2 regions of the Massilia sp. UBA6681 genome follow, and region 1 is predicted to be linked to the other one. Evidence: predicted binding sites of a transcription regulator. Region 1 holds the regulator's gene; the other holds the start of a gene.

Region 1 (8,876 bases):
TAGATGCTGCGGTTGGCCAGCACGCCTTTCGGATCGTTCAGCGGGTCGACGCTGCCGGTTTCGACCGGACGGATTTCACGGGTCGGTTCGGCCGGCGCCGGTGCTGCCGGGGTCGGGGTCTTTTCGACGACCGGGGTTTCCTGCAGCTTGGTCGACGAGCAGGCGGACAGCAGGACAGCCGAGGCGATGAGGGCCAATTTCTGGAAGTTGCGCATGGTTTTTCTCCTTGTCTATTAAAGTTTTACTGCTTTTTTACTTCATGAAGGGACCCCAGCTGGGCTCCCGAATGTTTCCCGCATTGGTGGTCAGGCGCTGCTTGACCCGTCCATCCACCGAGACCACGGCCAGCGAGGCACGCCCGCCGCCCTTGGTCGCATACATGATGTACTTGCCGTTAGGCGAAAAACTCGGTTCGGTGGCCCCATCGGCCAGGCGCAGCTCCTGGCCCGAGGCCAGGTCCATCGCATAAAGGGAGAAATTGCCGTTGCGCTGGGAAATCCAGGCGAGGGTCTTGCCGTCGGCAGACACGCGCGGGCTGATGTTGTAGTTGCCGTTGAACGTGACACGGGTGGCGTTGCCGCCGGAGACGCTCATCTTGTAGATCTGCGGACCGCCGCTGCGGTCGCTCATGAAGTAAATGGTCTGGCCGTCGGCCGAGAATTGCGGTTCGCTGTCGATGGCCGGATTATTGGTCAGGCGGCGATGGCCGGTGCCGTCCGGGCGCACGGTGTAGATCTCGGTGTTGCCGTCCTTCGACAGGGCCACGGCCAGCATGCTGCCGTCCGGCGACCAGGCCGGCGCCGAGTTGTTGCCCTTGACGTTGGAGATCACGTTGCGGCGTCCCGTCATCAGGTCCTGCAGGTAGACCACCGGCTTGCGGTCTTCCAGCGAGACGTAGGCGACCTTGGTGCCGTCCGGCGACCAGGCCGGCGAGATGATCGATTCGCGGCCGTGGGCGGCGACGATCTCGTTCTCGCCGTCGGCGTCGGCCACCACCAGCGCGCTGCCGCGGCCGGTGTTCTTGACGTAGGCGATGCGGGTCGAGAAGATGCCGCGCACGCCGGTCAGCTTTTCGTAGATGTCGTCGGCGATGCGGTGGGCCTGCAGGCGGACGTACTTCGGCTGCACTTCGCCGCCCAGCTGCGAGATCGGCGCACCCTTGACGGTGTCGTGCAGCTTGTAGCGGATCGCGAAGCGGCCGTCCGGGCTGCGGCTGACGCTGCCGACCACCAGCGCGTCGGCGCCGCTGGCGCGGAAGGCGGCCAGGTCGACGCTGGCGCTGTCGCTGATGGTCTGGCGCGCATCGATGACCTTGAAAATGCCGCTGCGCTCGAGGTCGGCGCGGATGATGTCGGAGACGTCGTCCTGCGCCAGGTTTTCGTCGGCAAAGGCCGCGACCGCGACCGGGATCTGGTTGCTGCCGACACCGGCGATCTCGACCTTGATCTGGGCATGGGTCGCCGTCCCCATCAGGAGGGTGGCGCTAAACAGCAGGTAATGGAGTTTTTTCATAGTCTGTCGTTGAAACCGAATCAGTCGTAGTCTTTCATCGAGAAATTGACATCAAGTATGCGTTCCACCGTTCCGTCCTTCTTTTTCGGAAGCGGGGATGCCTTTTTGATACCATTTTCCACTGCTCTGTCAAACTCAGGCACACCGCTGCTTTTCACCAGGCGCACCGACATGATTTCGCCGGTCGGCAGCTGCTCGACCTTGAACACGGCCTTCGGATTGCCCGGCATCGTGGTGCTGCCGCCATAGGCGGTGGCGCTCTTGATGGCGGCGGTGATCGCGGCCACGTAGCCCGAGTCGGCCCTCGGCGCGGTCGACTTTTCGGCCGTGCCGGTGCTGCCCATGGCGCCGGCCATGCGTTTCAGGTCTTCCTGGCGCAGCTTCTCGAGCTTGGCGGCTTCGGCCTTCTCGGCGGCGGCCTTCTGCTTCTTGGCCTCGGCCAGCTTGGCGGCTTCTTCTTTTTTCTTCTTCTCGGCTTCTTCCTTCTTGGCGAGCTCCTTCTTCTGGCGCTCGGCTTCTTCTTTCTTCTTCTTCTCGGCCTCTTCCTTCTTGGCGAGTTCCTTGCGTTCCGCTTCCTTGCGCAGCTCTTCCTTGCGCTCACGCTCTTTCTTCTCGGCCAGCTCGCGCTGTTCCTTTTCCTTGCGTTCCTTCTCGCGCTGCAGCTTGATGTCCGGCTCGACCGGCGCGGGACGTTCCACCGGCGGCGGTTCTACCGGACGCGGCGGCGGAGCGGGAACCGGCGCGGGCTCGGGTTCGGGCTCCGGCTCAGGGGCGGGCGGAGGCGGCAGCGCCGGCGCGGCGGCGCTCTGGACCGACATGTCCCAGACTTCGGCCTCGACAGCGACCGGCTCGTTGCTCTGCCAGCTGATGCCGAAATACAGGAAACCGAGCAGGATGGCATGCACCGCCACTGCCAGCAGGAAGGCTGGCAGGCGGCTCGGTTCTGGCGGCACGCGGTAGGGCGCGCCGGCGGTGGCAGGCTTCATTGCAGACATGTCACTTGGTGGCCAATCCCACCCGGTTGATGCCCATCTTCTTCGCTTCGGAAATCAGTTGGATCACGTCGTCGTACTTGCTCTCGCGGTCGCCTTCGATCAGGACCGGGTAGTCCGGATTCTCTTCGTGCAGGGCGCGCAGGCGGGCGAGCAGGGCGGTGCGGTCGGCCACGTCTTCCATGGCGAGCTTCTGCTTGCCGCCGACGCCGATCGACAGCTTGTTGTCGGTCTGGACCGCGACGCGGATATAGGTGTCCGGCGGCAGCGCCGACTTCTCGGCGGCCGGCAGGTTCACCACGCTCGGCGCCTCGTTGGCCGGCACCGCCATGAAGATGATGAGCAGCACCAGCATCACGTCGATGTAGGGCACGACGTTGATCTCGGATTTGAAAGCGCGTTTGCGTCCGCTGCGCAGGCTGCTGTTAAAGGCCATCCCGGTCCTCCGTCGATCAGCGCGCCTGGCGCTGCAGGATGTTCGAGAATTCTTCGACGAAGCTCTCGAAGCGGATCGCCAGGCGATCGATGTCGTGGGTGAAGCGGTTGTACGCCACCACCGCCGGGATCGCGGCGAACAGGCCGATCGCGGTAGCGATCAGCGCCTCGGCGATGCCGGGGGCGACCACGGCCAGGGTGGCCTGCTGCACGTTGGCCAGGCCGCGGAAGGCGTTCATGATGCCCCACACGGTGCCGAGCAGGCCGATGTAGGGGGAGACCGAGCCGACCGAGGCCAGGAAGTTCAGGTGGATGTCGAGGGCGTCGAGTTCGCGCTGGAAGGCGGCGCGCATGGCGCGGCGCGAGCCGTCCAGTACCGGACCCATGTCGTTCATGTCGCGCGCGGCCTGCTTGCCCTTGATGAATTCGCCCATGCCGGACTCGAAGATGCGGGCCAGCGGGCCGCTCTGGTCGCGCTGGGCGCTGGCGCTCTGGTGCAGGGTGTGCAGGTTGCCGCCGGCCCAGAAGCTGCGTTCGAACTGCTCGGTCTGGCTGCGCGCGGCGCGCAGGGCAAACGCCTTGCGGAAGATGTAGGTCCAGCTGACGATCGAGAGGATCAGCAACAGGGCCATGATCAGCTGCACAAGCACGTGGGCATTGGAGATCAGGGCGGTCAGCGAAAGGTCTGGAGTCTCGGTCATCGGGTGGAAGTCTGTTGTCTAATATCTTGTCAAATGAACATGCGCCTACGCGGCGCGCATTTTATCAGCAGCCTGCTCGGGAAGCGAACGCGGGCGCATGGTGGCGGTGTCGACGCAGCCGACCTTGACGCTGGCGCTGGTGAGCAGCAGCTCGCCCTTCCAGGCCTGCTGGGCGAACTGGACCGATGCGCGGCCGAGCTTTTCGACCGTGGTGCGAATGGTCAGCACGTCGTCCAGGCGCGCCGGCGCATGGTAGTCCAGGGAAGCGCTCTTGACGACGAAGGCGGCACCCTCGGCCTCCAGCAATTCCTGCTGGCCGACGCCTGCCGCGCGCAGCCATTCGGTGCGCGCACGTTCAAAGAACTTCAGGTAATTGGCGTAAAACACGATGCCACCGGCGTCGGTATCTTCGTAATAGACCCTGACTGTCCAGTCAAAAGCTGAAGGCATTTCCCCTGCCATTTAAATGAAAATAGGAAACATTTTACGCGATTTTTACCCTCCTTATGTACGTTTGCGAACATATAGGACGGAAATGGTCGGGCGTGCCTATCGGTAAGGCAATGTCGGCGCGTAATAGTAGACGTGAAACATAGCCGAAAGGCCAATAACTGTAACACTTTCTCACAATTGCAGAGCGCCCGATACACGCCAGCAAGTCGAACAGTCCAGTGGACTGTTCGACAAAGGGGCGCACTTACAGATCAGGTGCGCTTGATGGCGAAGGGCGAGAAGCCCTGGCAAGTCGGCATCAGTTCGATGCTGTTCACGTTCACGTGCGGCGGCAGGGTCGCGATCCAATAGGCCGTGGCGGCGATGTCCTCGGCGCTCAGGGGCGTCGTGCCTTCGTACACCTTGGCCGCGGCAGCGTCGTCGCCCTTGAAGCGCACGTTCGAGAACTCGGTGCCGCCGCACAGTCCCGGCGCCAGGTTGGTGGCGCGCACGCCGGTGCCGACCAGGTCGGCACGCAGGTTCAGGGTGAACTGTTCCACGAAGGCCTTGGTGGCGCCGTACACGTTGCCGCCCGGGTAGGGGTAGTGGCCCGCCACCGAGCCCAGGTTGATGACCAGGCCGCTGCCGCGCGCCACCATGCCGGGGAGCACGGCGCGGGTCATGGTCACCAGGCCCTGGCAGTTGGTGGCGATCATGGTGTCCCAGTCTTCCAGCGGCACCTCGTGCGCCGGCTTGGTGTTCAGCGCCAGGCCCGCATTGTTGATGAGCACGTCGATGTCGCGCCAGCCTTCCGGCAGGCTGCTCAACGCCGCCTCGATCGAGGCGCGGCTGGTGACGTCCAGGGTGACCGCCAGGGCGCTGGCGCCCAGTTCGCGTGCCAGCTCTTCGACGCGCTCGGTGCGGCGCGCGGCGAGGATGGCGCGGTGGCCGTTCTGGACGAAAATGCGCGCCATCGCGGCGCCGAAGCCGGCCGAAGCGCCGGTGATAAAGACGATCATGGTAGGTCCTGAGGGCAAAGGAGCTGAAAATTGTAGCCGAAATGGCCAGCATCCCGCTGGCCGCCCCGAGCTTGTTAAGACGACAGCAGTTTCCTTGCCCTAAGAGGCCCGGATCACATACAATCAGCTGAATTCACGTCTCACGTAACTGGCGAAACACCGTGCGCCCGCATCCTGAAGCGGCCACGGCAAAGGTGGAGACCCACCGGGGAACCTGAGACGCCAACTCGCCGTTCGCCTGGGCAGCCACAACTGGTACGTGTCGTATCGGGCTGCCTTGCGCCGCTGGTCCCGCTGCCCGCACTGCGCTGCCGTTGTCTGGTATTTCTCTCGATTGGAGTTTTACATGTTTGCAAAAGATCATACGCTTGCCAATGTCGACCCGGAACTGTGGGATGCCATCCAGAAGGAAAACGTTCGCCAGCAAGACCACATCGAACTGATCGCTTCGGAGAACTACACCTCGCCGGCGGTGATGGAAGCGCAGGGCTCGCAGCTGACCAATAAATACGCCGAAGGCTATCCGGGCAAGCGCTACTACGGCGGCTGCGAATACGTCGACGTCGCCGAGCAGCTGGCGATCGACCGCCTGAAGCAACTGTTCGGCGCCGAAGCCGCCAACGTGCAGCCGAACTCGGGCTCGCAGGCCAACCAGGGCGTGTTCTTCGCCATGCTCAAGCCAGGCGACACCATCATGGGCATGTCGCTGGCCGAAGGCGGCCACCTGACCCACGGCATGGCCCTGAACATGTCGGGCAAATGGTTCAACGTCGTTTCCTACGGCCTGACCGAGCAGGAAGACATCGACTACGAGGCCATGGAACGCCTGGCTAGAGAGCACAAGCCGAAGATGATCATCGCCGGCGCTTCCGCTTTTGCCCTGCGCATCGATTTCGAGCGCTTCGCCCGCATCGCCAAGGAAGTCGGCGCCTACTTCATGGTCGACATGGCCCACTACGCCGGCCTGATCGCCGCGGGCGAGTACCCGAACCCGGTGCCGCACGCCGACTTCGTCACCTCGACCACCCACAAATCGCTGCGCGGCCCGCGCGGCGGCATCATCCTGATGAAGGCCGAGTACGAGAAGCAGATCAACTCGGCGATCTTCCCGGGCATCCAGGGCGGTCCGCTGATGCACGTCATCGCCGGCAAGGCCGTGGCCTTCAAGGAAGCGCTGTCGCCGGAGTTCAAGGAATACCAGAAGCAGGTGGTCAAGAACGCCAGCGCCCTGGCCAATACCCTGACCGAGCGCGGCCTGCGCATCGTCTCGGGCCGCACCGAGTCGCACGTGATGCTGGTCGACCTGCGTTCGAAGGGCCTGACCGGCAAGGAAGCGGAAGCGATCCTGGGCCAGGCACACATGACCTGCAACAAGAACGGCATCCCGAACGACCCGCAGAAGCCTTTCGTCACCTCGGGCATCCGCCTGGGCAGCCCGGCCTTCACCACCCGCGGCTTCAAGGAAGAAGACGCGGTCAAGGTCGGCCACCTGATCGCCGACGTGCTGGACAACCCGCACGACGCGGCGACCATCGAGCGCGTCAAGGCGGAAGTGAAGCAGCTGACCGACAAGTATCCGGTCTACGCGAAGTAAGCAACCCAGGGCCGCTCGCTGCGGCCCTTTTTGAATCCCCGGCGCCCATGAAATGTCCGTTCTGCCAGCATGAAGATACCCAGGTCCTCGACACCCGCGTGTCCGAGGAGGGGGACGCCATCCGCCGGCGCCGGCGCTGCGCGAAGTGCGACAAGCGCTTCACCACCTACGAGCGCATCGAATTGTCGATGCCGATCATCGTCAAGAAGAACGGCAGCCGCACCGAGTTCTCGTCGAACAAGCTGCGCGGCAGCCTGATGCTGGCCCTGCGCAAGCGCCCGGTCGCGGCCGAGGCCATCGACACCGCGGTCGCCACCATCGAAGAAAAGCTCCTGACCAGCGGCTTGCGCGAGGTGGACACCGGCTACGTCGGCGAGCTGGTGATGCAGGAACTCAAGCGCCTCGACAAGATCGCCTACATCCGCTTCGCCTCGGTGTACAAGAATTTCGAAGACCTGGCCGAGTTTCAGGAGGCGATCGCCGAAGTCGGCCAGCCCCGCAAATAAGCGCCTAACAATTCCCCTCATGGCGGCGTTGGGTCGTCTTGCCGTACTAGCGTACTGTCTTCGACGACCCGCCTTGCCCTGAGGGTTTTGTTAGGCGCTTAGCAAACGCCGCCACCTAAGCCCGGCAGTTCCCCAAACCCGATTGCGCCAGCTCACGGCTGGCCCCGCCACGCCTGATAACTTCGCAGCTCGCAAGCGCAAGCTGCTTGCGCAGGCTAACGAGGGGAGGGCGCCGTGCAGGGGAAGGCTCATGGTTTCACGCTGGCCGAGGTGCTGGTCGCATTGTTCGTGCTGGCGGTCGGCATCGTCGGCGCGGGCGCCACGCAGCTCAGCGCCGAACGCACCCGCCAGCAGTCGGCGCTGATGTCCGAGGCGGCCCAGCTGGCAGTCTCGCTGTCGGCGCGCATGCAGGTCAATCCTGCGGTCGCAAGCCTGCCCGACGGCGCCAATCCCTACCTGGCCTTGTCCTACGACGCAGGGAGCGGCCCGCCCGTGGCCGGCGCCAGCTGCTTCGACGCAGCCTGCACGCCGGCCCAGCTGGCCGAGTTCGACCTGCATGAAATCCGCCAGGCGGTGCATGCGCAATTCCCGCGCGGCCGCATCGCGGTGTGCCGCGACAGCTCGCCCTGGGAGAGCGCAGATGGACGCCCGCGCTGGAGCTGCGACGGCAATGCGGACGCCCTGCCGGTCGTCAAGCTGGGATGGCAGGGCACCGGCGATGCCCCCGGCTACGTGGGGGTGCTCCGATGATGCGCCGCGCACACCGGGAGCGGGGGATGACGATGCCCGAACTGCTGGTCGCCATGGTCGTCGGCCTGGGCGTGCTGCTTGCCGCCGCCAGCCTGTTCATCTTGGCCAACCGCGCCTTCGCCGCGCAGGTGGAGACGGCTGCAATGGACGATGCCGGGCGCTACGCGCTGGAGGCGGTCGCGCGCGCCGTGCGCCAGTCGGCGGCAGCCGACTGGGAGGAGCACGGCAGCGGACCGGAGCCGGACGCGCCGGCACGCCTGTCCGGGTATGATGCCCGTCGGGTCAGCCAGACCGGCTTCGGCATCGACAATGCGCCGGTCGACGCCGTCAACGGCAGCGACGTGCTGGCGATCCGCTTCCCCGGCACCGGTGCGCCGCCCAACGGCGACGGCACCAGCCTCGATTGCGCCGGCTTCGCCGTGCACCGCAACGAGGAAGGCTGGAGCATCTTCTACGTCGCCCGCAATGCCCAGGGCGACACCGAGCTGCGCTGCAAGTACCGCGGCGCCAGCGCCTGGACGGCGGACGCGGTGGTCGGCGCCGTCGACAGCTTCCAGGTGCTCTACGGGCTCGATGGCGACGCCGACGGCACGCCCGAGCGCTACCTGAACGCCAGCGCGCTGGCCGGGCTGGACGCGGGCCTGGTGCTGGTGGGCAGCACCCCCGCCGAGCGCGACGCCGACCTGCGCCGGCGCACCCATTGGAAGAAGATCGCCAGCGTGCGCGTGGCCCTGTTGCTGCGCGGGCCGGCCAGCCGGCTCGCCTCGGCACGCGAGCTGGTGTACGACTTGTTCGGTCGCGACTATGGCGCGCTCGCCGGCATCGACGCCGGCGCGATCGCGTCGGTCGAGATCGTGGGGCGGTCGGCGTCCGGGTCGGTGTGGCTGCTGGACGTGGCGTCCGTGCCGACGGCGACGCCGGCGGCGCCGAGCGTC
Region 2 (8,876 bases), on a different contig from region 1:
CGCGCGGGCAGTTCACCTGCCTGCTCGGGCCATCCGGCTGCGGCAAGTCCACGCTGCTCAACGCCGTGGCGGGCTTCTCGCTGCCCAGCAGCGGCACGATCACGGTCGACGGCAACCCGGTTACAGCGCCGGGGCCGGACCGCGGCATGGTGTTCCAGGAATATGCGCTGTTCCCCTGGATGACGGTCGAGGACAACATCGCCTTCGGCCTGCACATCAAGGGCCTGGGCAAGGCCGAGATCCGCGCGCGGGTCGGCGACCTGCTGGGCATGCTGTCCCTGAGCGACTTCCGCCAGCGCTTTCCCAAGGACCTGTCAGGCGGCATGCGCCAGCGCGTGGCGATCGCGCGCGTGCTGGCGCTCGATTCGCCGATCATGCTGATGGACGAGCCCTTCGGCGCCCTGGATGCGCTCACCCGCCGCAACCTGCAGGACGAGCTGCTGCGCATCTGGTCCGAGCTGAAGAAGACCATCCTGTTCGTTACCCACAGCATCGAGGAGGCGGTCTACCTGGCGGACCGGATCGTCGTGATGACCTACCGGCCGGGGACGATCAAGCGCGACCTGCTGGTCGAGATTGCGCGCATGCGCGACCCGGCGGCGCCGGAGTTCAACGCGCTCAAAAGGGAGCTGGGGGTGATGGTGATGGAAGAGCAGCAGCGGCATCATACGGAGGAGTTGCGGATGGCGGCGGTGGACTAGTTGCAAATACGCTCTTAAATAGGCCTTAGGGGCGGGGGAGGGCCCGCCCCCACCATTTCCCGATGGTGTAGACTCTTATTATGCAGAACTCCCTCTTCCTCGCCGCGGCCCTGCTGTACGCGGTGTGCGCCCTGCTGCCGTCGCGCCGGGGCGCCGTCATCTCAGGCGTCACCGCCCTGGCCTGGGCGGTGCATGGCGCCGCGCTCGGGCTCGACGTGGCCGAGCCGGGCCAGCTGCGGGTCGGCTTCGCCATCATGCTCTCGAGCGCCCTGTGGGTCTCGGTGGCTGCCTACTGGCTGGAAAACCGCAATTTCGCCCTCGACGGCATGCGCCGCCTGGTCATGCCTTTCGCCATGGTGGCGGTGGTGCTGCCGGTGGTCTTCCCCGGCAGCCTGCTGCCGCTGAACGGCCAGACGCCGGCCTTCGGCTGGCACGTCGTGGTCGCGGTGCTGGCCTACAGCACGCTCACCATCGCCGCTTTCCACGCCGTGCTGATGGCCCTGCAGGAGGCGCGCCTGCACACGCGCGCCGCCAGCGGCGGCTGGCTGGGCAGCGCGCTGGACCAGCTGCCGGCGCTGCTGACCATGGAAAAGCTGCTGTTCCGCGTGATCTGGATCGGCTTCATCCTGCTCAGCCTCACCGTGCTGTCGGGCGTGGTGTTCTCCGAACAGCTGTTCGGCCGCGCCCTGCGCCTCGACCATAAGAGCGTGTTCGCGCTGCTGTCCTGGCTGCTGTTCGCGGCGCTGCTGGCGGGCCGCCGTTATCAAGGCTGGCGCGGCAAGACCGCGCTGCGCTTCACGCTGGCGGGCTTCGCCACGCTGGCGCTGGCCTACGTCGGCAGCCGCTTCGTGCTCGAAGTCGTCCTGCACCGGGGGCTGGCATGAGTCGCGTCATCTTCTGGATCCTCCTGATCGGGCTGGTCGTCATGGCGATCCGCGCCAAACTCAAGGGCCTGGGCGGGCGCCAGCAGCCGCCCCTCAATCGGCAAGATGCGCGTGAACCGCCGCGCCAGGCGCCGGTGGCCGAAATCGAAACCATGACCCAGTGCGCGCACTGCGGCATCCATTTCCCGGCCTCCGAAGCGGTGCACGCCGACGGCCACGACTACTGCTCGCCGGGCCACGTGCGCCTGCCGCCGCAGTAAGCCGGCCGATGTCCCCAAGAGCAGTGCTGTCCCGCGAAGCGCGCATGACCCTGTGGCGCTCGCTCCAGACCTTCACCGTCACCCGCATCGTCATCGCGCTGGTGCTGCTGCTTTACCTGGGCGTGCGCATCACCGACGGGGGCGTGCGCCTGGACGCGGCCAACACCCCGGCCTGCCTGTTCTACCTGGTGGCGGCGCTCGTCTTCGGCGCGCTCGGCGCCTGGTGGCGGCGCCGCTTCGCGCTGCAGCTGGGCTGCCAGATCGCGCTCGACCTGGCCGTGATCTCGCTGCTCTACCTGGAAGCCGGCGGCATGCGCAGCGGCCTGGCGATCCTGTACCTGTTCCCGCTGGCCGGCGCCGCCATCCTGGCTCCCTTGACGCTGGCGCTGTTTGCGAGCGCGGTCGCCACCCTGTTCCTGCTGCTTGAAACCACCTGGCAGGTCTTCATGCAGGACAACGGGCGCTCGCCGATGCAGGCCGGCCTGTACGGCGCCGCCTTCTTCGCCGGCGTGCTGGTGGTAAACCGCCTGGCGGCGCGCCTGATCAAGCAGGAAGAACTGGCCGCGCAGCGCGGCGTCGACCTGCGCGTCCAGCAGGCGATCAACGCGATCGTGATTGCCGACGTCGGCGACGGCATCCTGGTGGTGGGCGACGACAGCGCGGTCTACACCGGCAACCCCGCGGCGCGCCGCATGCTGGGCCTGGAGGGGGAGGTGGCGGCGTTCCGGCTGGGCGAGGCGCCGGGGCTGGAACCGCTGGCGCAAGCCTTCAGCGCCTGGCTGCGCGCGCCGAGCGAAGACGCTGCGTTCGTGACCGTCAAGCCCTATCAGGAAGACACGGGCCCCCTGCGCGGCCGGCGCGACCAGCCGGTGCACCTGAAGCTGCGCTTCGCACGGGTCGACACGCTCGATGTCGCGCTGGGACGCAGCGTGGTGTTCATGCAGGACGTCAGCGCCATCGAGAACCAGGCGCAGCAGCTCAAGCTGGCCTCGATGGGACGCCTCACCGCCAGCATCGCGCACGAGGTGCGCAATCCGCTGTCGGCGATCGGCCACGCCACCGCGCTGCTGGCCGAAGACCTGCACGGCCCGGCCGAGGTGCGCCTGCTGAAGATCGTGGGCGACAACGTGACGCGCGTGAACCGCATGGTCGAGGACATCCTGCAGCTGTCGCGCAAGGTGCAGCCGAACGGCGAGCCGGTGCAGCTGGCCAGCTTTCTCGCCGAGCTGAAGGCCGAATTCTGCGAAACCCATGGGCTCGCGGATGATATAGTCTACCTGGGCGACCCCGGGACGAGCGCGCTGCGCTTCGACCCGCTGCACCTGCACGAAGTGCTGCTCAACCTGCTGGGCAATGCGGTGCGCTATGCCAGCCGCGAGCCCGGCAGCATCCGCATCTTCCCGGCCCTGGACGCCGCCGGCCGCATCGAACTGCACGTGCAGGACGACGGCCCCGGCATCACGCCCGAAGTGCGCGCCCACCTGTTCGAACCCTTCTATACTACCTCGAGCAAGGGCACGGGCCTGGGCCTGTACCTGGCGCGCGAGCTGTGCCTGAACAACGATGCGAAGCTCGACTACGAATACCGCTTCGACCCCACCGCCACCGGACCGCGCCGGGCGAGCGGGCGTTTCGTGATCAGCTTCTCGCAGCCGGCCTAGGATCCGGTTGCTTATATATATAGTGTGAGAGAACCATGACCGCACCCCGCATCCTGGTGGTCGACGACGAAGCCGACCTGCGCGAACTGCTCGAGATCACCCTGCTCAAGATGGGGCTGGACGTCGACAGCGCGGCCACGCTGCGCCAGGCGCGCGGGCTGCTCGAGGAACACGACTACGCGCTGATCCTGACCGACATGCGCCTGCCGGACGGCCTGGGGCTGGAACTGGTGCGCGAGGTGACCGCGTCGCACAAGGGCACGCCGATCGCCGTCATCACCGCCTACGGCAGCGCCGAGAACGCGGTGGTGGCGCTCAAGGCCGGCGCCTTCGACTACATCTCCAAGCCGGTGGCCCTGGATGCGCTGCGCGTGATGGTGCGCTCGGCCCTGAAACTGCTTGATGCCCCGGCGCCCCGGGCGGACGGCGCGGCGCCCGGTTCGCGCATGATCGGCACGTCAAGCGCGATGGCGGCCTTGCGCGCCCAGATCGGACGGCTGGCGCGCTCGAACGCACCGATCTCGATCACGGGCGAATCCGGCAGCGGCAAGGAACTGGCCGCGCGCGAGATCCACGCCCAGAGTTCGCGCGCCGGCAAGGCGTTCGTGGCGGTGAACTGCGGCGCCATTCCCGAAACCCTGATGGAAGCCGAGTTCTTCGGCTACCGCAAGGGCGCCTTCACCGGCGCGGCCGAAGAGCGCGACGGCTTCTTCCAGGCCGCCAACGGCGGCACCCTGATGCTGGACGAAGTGGCCGACCTGCCGCTGCCGATGCAGGTCAAGCTGCTGCGCGCGATCCAGGAGCGGCGCGTGCGCAAGATCGGCGCCACCACGGAAGAGCCGGTGGACGTGCGCATCATCAGCGCCACCCACCAGGACCTGGCGAAATGCGTGGAGCAGGGCAGGTTCAGGCAGGACTTGTTCTACCGCCTGAACGTGATCGAACTGTCGCTGCCGCCGCTGCGCGAACGGATCGACGACCTGGCGCCGCTGGTGGACGCGATCCTGGCGCGCCTGACCGGGCCCGGCCAGGCCGCGCTCGGGCCGGGCGTGCTCGATGCGCTGCGTGCTTACTCCTTCCCGGGGAATATCCGCGAACTGGAAAACGTGCTGGAGCGGGCGCTGGCCTTTGCCAACGACGGCGTGATCGAAGTGGGCGACCTGTCGCTCAAGGCGGCGCGGCCGGGCGACGCGTTGCGGCGCGAACCGGCCGCGAGCATGCCCGCGCCCACGCCCTTGCCGGAACCGGTGCCGACGCCTGCGCCTGCCCCGGTGGAGGCGGCGCCCGCTTCCGCCATGCTGGGTCCCAACGGCCTGCCGAGCAACCTGCCCGAGTACCTGAGCCAGGTCGAGCGCGACATCATCGGACGCGCCCTGCAGCAGACCCAGTTCAACCGCACCCAGGCAGCGAGCCTGCTCGGCATCAGCGTGCGCCAGCTGCGCTATCAGATGCAGAAGCTGGAGATCTGCGCGCCGGACGACCATGCGTGAGTCTCCTGCAAAAGCGCGAGTCGGCATGTCATCGTGTTGTCTTTTCGCCAGTGCAAAATGTACAAGAACGATGCGCCGCGCATGCAGCTGATTAAGCCTTGTGCAGCGTTCCGGAACAGGGTTAGTGCTCACTCACCGCATACCGCCCGTCGTTATTGCCCTATGGGCTTGTCAAGCCAGCGCACCAAAAAAAACAAAAAAAATTACGGGCTCCGTCACTTGCCCTGACCTAGGTCAGGCACTACAATTAGTCTCATATCAAGTTCGAACACTAGATATAGTGGTAGTGGATCAGAAGAAACTAGATTCACGTTCGACTTGAAGCTTGCTCCGCAAGCTACTGAATTAACAACGATTTCTACCCTGCCGCATTGATCTCATCCTTGGTTGCCAGTGAGGAGTTCCAGCTGGCGGGGTATCGCTTTGCTTAAAATTTTGTCCGGTTGACAAGTCCGGCTCAAGACAACAACGGCAAATCCGCTGCTCACTGGAGGCTCAATGCAAACAGCACAAGACATTTCGATCAATCCGCACGTCACCCCGGGCGCGCCGGCCACCGCCACGCCCGCAGAAATCGTCGCACGTGGTGACTACCGGGTTATCCGCCGCAACGGCGCCGTGGTCGCTTTCGAGCCGCACAAGATCTCGGTCGCGATGACCAAGGCCTTCCTCGCCGTCGCCGGCGGGCAGGGCGCGGCGTCGGCCCGCATCCGCGAGCTGGTCGAGCAGCTGACCGACAACGTGGTGGCCGCTCTCGTGCGCCGCCAGCCGAACGGCGGCACCTTCCACATCGAAGACGTGCAGGACCAAGTCGAACTGTCGCTGATGCGCTCGGGCGAGCATGACGTCGCCCGCGAATACGTGCTGTACCGCGCCAAGCGCATGGAAGAGCGCAAGGCCGCCAAGGAAGCCGCCGGCGGTACTCCGGTCGCCGCGCCGCAGATCCACGTGGTCGACGGCGGCGAGCGCCGTCCGCTGGACATCAACGACGTCCACGCCCTCGTGAACGCGGCCTGCTCGGGCCTGGAAAAGCACGTCGACGCCGACGCCATCGTCGCCGAGACCCTGAAGAACCTGTACGACGGCGTGCCGGTCGAAGAGCTGCACAAGTCGGCCATCCTGGCCGCCCGCGCCCTGATGGAAACCGACCCGGCCTACAGCCAGGTCACCGCGCGCATCCTGCTGCACACCATCCGCAAGGAAGTCTTCGGCCATGAAGTGCCGCAAGCCGGCGCCGCTGCCGAGTACATCACCTACTTCCCGCAATACATCGCCAAGGGCATCCAGAACGAACTGCTGGACGAAGAGCTGGGCAAGTACGACCTCGAGCGCCTGGCCAAGGCCATCGTCGCCGACCGCGACCTGCAGTTCGGCTACATCGGCCTGCAAACCCTGTACGACCGCTACTTCCTGCACGTGCGCGAAACCCGCATCGAGATGCCGCAGGCCTTCTACATGCGCGTCGCGATGGGCCTGGCCCTGCGCGAAGCCGACCGCGAAGCGCGCGCCATCGAGTTCTACAACCTGCTGTCGTCGTTCGACTTCATGAGCTCGACCCCGACCCTGTTCAACTCGGGCACCCGCCGCTCGCAGCTGTCCTCGTGCTACCTGACCACCGTCGGCGACGACCTGGAAGGCATCTACGACGCGATCAAGGAAAACGCGTTGCTGTCGAAGTTCGCCGGCGGCCTGGGCAACGACTGGACCCCGGTCCGCGCGCTGGGCTCGCGCATCAAGGGCACCAACGGCAAGTCGCAGGGCGTGGTCCCGTTCCTGAAAGTGGTCAACGACACCGCCGTGGCGGTGAACCAGGGCGGCAAGCGCAAGGGCGCGGTCTGCGCCTACCTGGAAACCTGGCACATGGACATCGAGGAATTCCTCGACCTGCGCAAGAACACCGGCGACGACCGCCGCCGCACCCACGACATGAACACCGCGAACTGGATTCCGGACCTGTTCATGAAGCGCGTGATGGAGAAGGGCCACTGGAGCCTGTTCTCGCCGAGCGAAACCCCGGACCTGCACGACAAGGTCGGCAAGGCCTTCGAAGAAGCCTACGTCGCCTATGAAGCCAAGGCCGCACGCGGCGAAATGACCGTGTACAAGAAGGTCGAAGCCCTCGACCTGTGGCGCAAGATGCTGTCGATGCTGTTCGAGACCGGCCACCCGTGGATCACCTTCAAGGATCCGTGCAACATCCGTTCGCCGCAGCAGCACGTCGGCGTGGTGCACTCGTCGAACCTGTGCACCGAGATCACGCTGAACACCAGCGCCGACGAGATCGCCGTCTGCAACCTGGGCTCGGTGAACCTGCCGCAGCACATGAAGGGCGAGGGCCTGGACCACGCCAAGCTGCAGAAGACCATCCGCACCGCGATGCGCATGCTGGACAACGTCATCGACATCAACTACTACGCCGTGGACAAGGCGCGCAACTCGAACCTGCGCCACCGCCCGGTGGGCATGGGCATCATGGGCCACCAGGACTGCCTGCACATGATGCGCGTGCCGTTCGCCTCGGACAAGGCCGTGGAGTTCGCCGACAAGTCGATGGAAGCCGTCTGCTACTACGCCTACCTGGCCTCGACCGAGCTGGCCGAAGAGCGCGGCCGCTACGAGACCTACGAAGGTTCGCTGTGGGACCGCGGCATCCTGCCGCAGGACTCGATCAAGCTGCTGGCGGAAGAACGCGGCGGCTACCTGGAGCAGGACACCAGCGAATCGATGGACTGGACCGTGGTGCGCGAGCGCATCAAACAGTTCGGCATGCGTAACTCGAACTGCGTGGCGATCGCCCCGACCGCGACCATCTCGAACATCATCGGCGTGTCGGCCTGCATCGAGCCGACCTTCCAGAACCTGTACGTGAAGTCGAACCTGTCGGGCGAGTTCACCGAGATCAACTCCTACCTGGTGCGCGACCTGAAGGCGCGCGACCTGTGGGACGAGGTGATGATCGCCGACCTGAAGTACTTCGACGGCTCGCTCTCCAAGATCGACCGCGTGCCGCAAGACCTGCGCGACATCTACGCCACCGCGTTCGAAGTCGAGCCGAAGTGGCTGGTGGAAGCCGCCTCGCGCCGCCAGAAGTGGATCGACCAGGCCCAGTCGCTGAACATCTACATGGCCGGCGCCTCGGGCAAGAAGCTGGACGAGACCTACAAGCTGGCCTGGCTGCGCGGCCTGAAGACCACCTACTACCTGCGCACCATCGCGGCGACGCACATGGAGAAGTCGACCACCCGCACCGGCGCCCTGAACGCGGTGCCGGTCTCGGGCGGCCTGGTGGCCGGCCACGCCGCGCCGGCAGCGAACGGTCCGGTGGCTGCCGCTCCGGCGGCACCGGCCGCTGCAAGCGCGGAAGTGGTGGAAGGCGCCGCCTGCTACCTGCGTCCGGGCGACGCCGGCTTCGACGAGTGCGAAGCCTGCCAATAAGCCACTAAACGTGCTGCCCGGCCTGACGGCCCGGCAGCACTTTGTACCACTAAGCTCAAAACCGTCATTCCGGCGAAGGCCGGAATCCAAGTTCGTAGTGCACCACTAACGCTTGGCTTCCACCCGCGAATGACGACCACCCTGAATACTTAACGGCCCACCAATCGAGGAGGCCACGAAAGAAGGAATAACACCATGCTCTCTTGGGACGACGAACCAACTACCGCACCAGCCCCGCGCGCACCGCAGGCCGCCGGCGAAGCAGCACCCGCCGCCGCCGAAGTCGCCAAGCGCGTCAACGCCGACGACAAGCGCATCATCAACGGCCAGACCGACGTGAACCAGCTGGTGCCGTTCAAGTACAAGTGGGCATGGGACAAGTACCTGGCCGGCTGCGCGAACCACTGGATGCCGCAGGAAGTGAACATGCAGCGCGACATCGAGC

What was found. The regulator NrdR, encoded in region 1, represses ribonucleotide reductase genes. The targets are predictions, from matches to a motif close to CACNANATNTNGTG.
Region 2: B2R83_RS03230 (ribonucleoside-diphosphate reductase subunit alpha) is a predicted target of NrdR. The motif match lies at 5,266-5,279, and genes of this name have one in related genera.

What each region holds. Positions count from the first base shown of each region.
Region 1 is NZ_DKJX01000006.1:15,781-24,656, forward strand. It holds gene pal (peptidoglycan-associated lipoprotein Pal) at 1-215, opposite strand, end outside; gene tolB (Tol-Pal system beta propeller repeat protein TolB) at 253-1,512, opposite strand; gene tolA (cell envelope integrity protein TolA) at 1,533-2,507, opposite strand; gene B2R83_RS01175 (biopolymer transporter ExbD) at 2,509-2,940, opposite strand; gene tolQ (protein TolQ) at 2,957-3,640, opposite strand; gene ybgC (tol-pal system-associated acyl-CoA thioesterase) at 3,686-4,090, opposite strand; gene B2R83_RS01190 (SDR family oxidoreductase) at 4,345-5,091, opposite strand; ZMP/ZTP riboswitch at 5,226-5,342, shown strand; gene glyA (serine hydroxymethyltransferase) at 5,438-6,685, shown strand; gene nrdR (transcriptional regulator NrdR) at 6,733-7,191, shown strand; gene pilV (type IV pilus modification protein PilV) at 7,426-7,941, shown strand; gene B2R83_RS01210 (PilW family protein) at 7,968-8,876, shown strand, end outside.
Region 2 is NZ_DKJX01000027.1:35,708-44,583, forward strand. It holds gene B2R83_RS03205 (ABC transporter ATP-binding protein) at 1-701, shown strand, start outside; gene B2R83_RS03210 (cytochrome C assembly family protein) at 782-1,585, shown strand; gene B2R83_RS03215 (PP0621 family protein) at 1,582-1,845, shown strand; gene B2R83_RS03220 (two-component system sensor histidine kinase NtrB) at 1,854-3,506, shown strand; gene B2R83_RS03225 (sigma-54-dependent transcriptional regulator) at 3,542-4,996, shown strand; gene B2R83_RS03230 (ribonucleoside-diphosphate reductase subunit alpha) at 5,495-8,431, shown strand; gene B2R83_RS03235 (ribonucleotide-diphosphate reductase subunit beta) at 8,627-8,876, shown strand, end outside.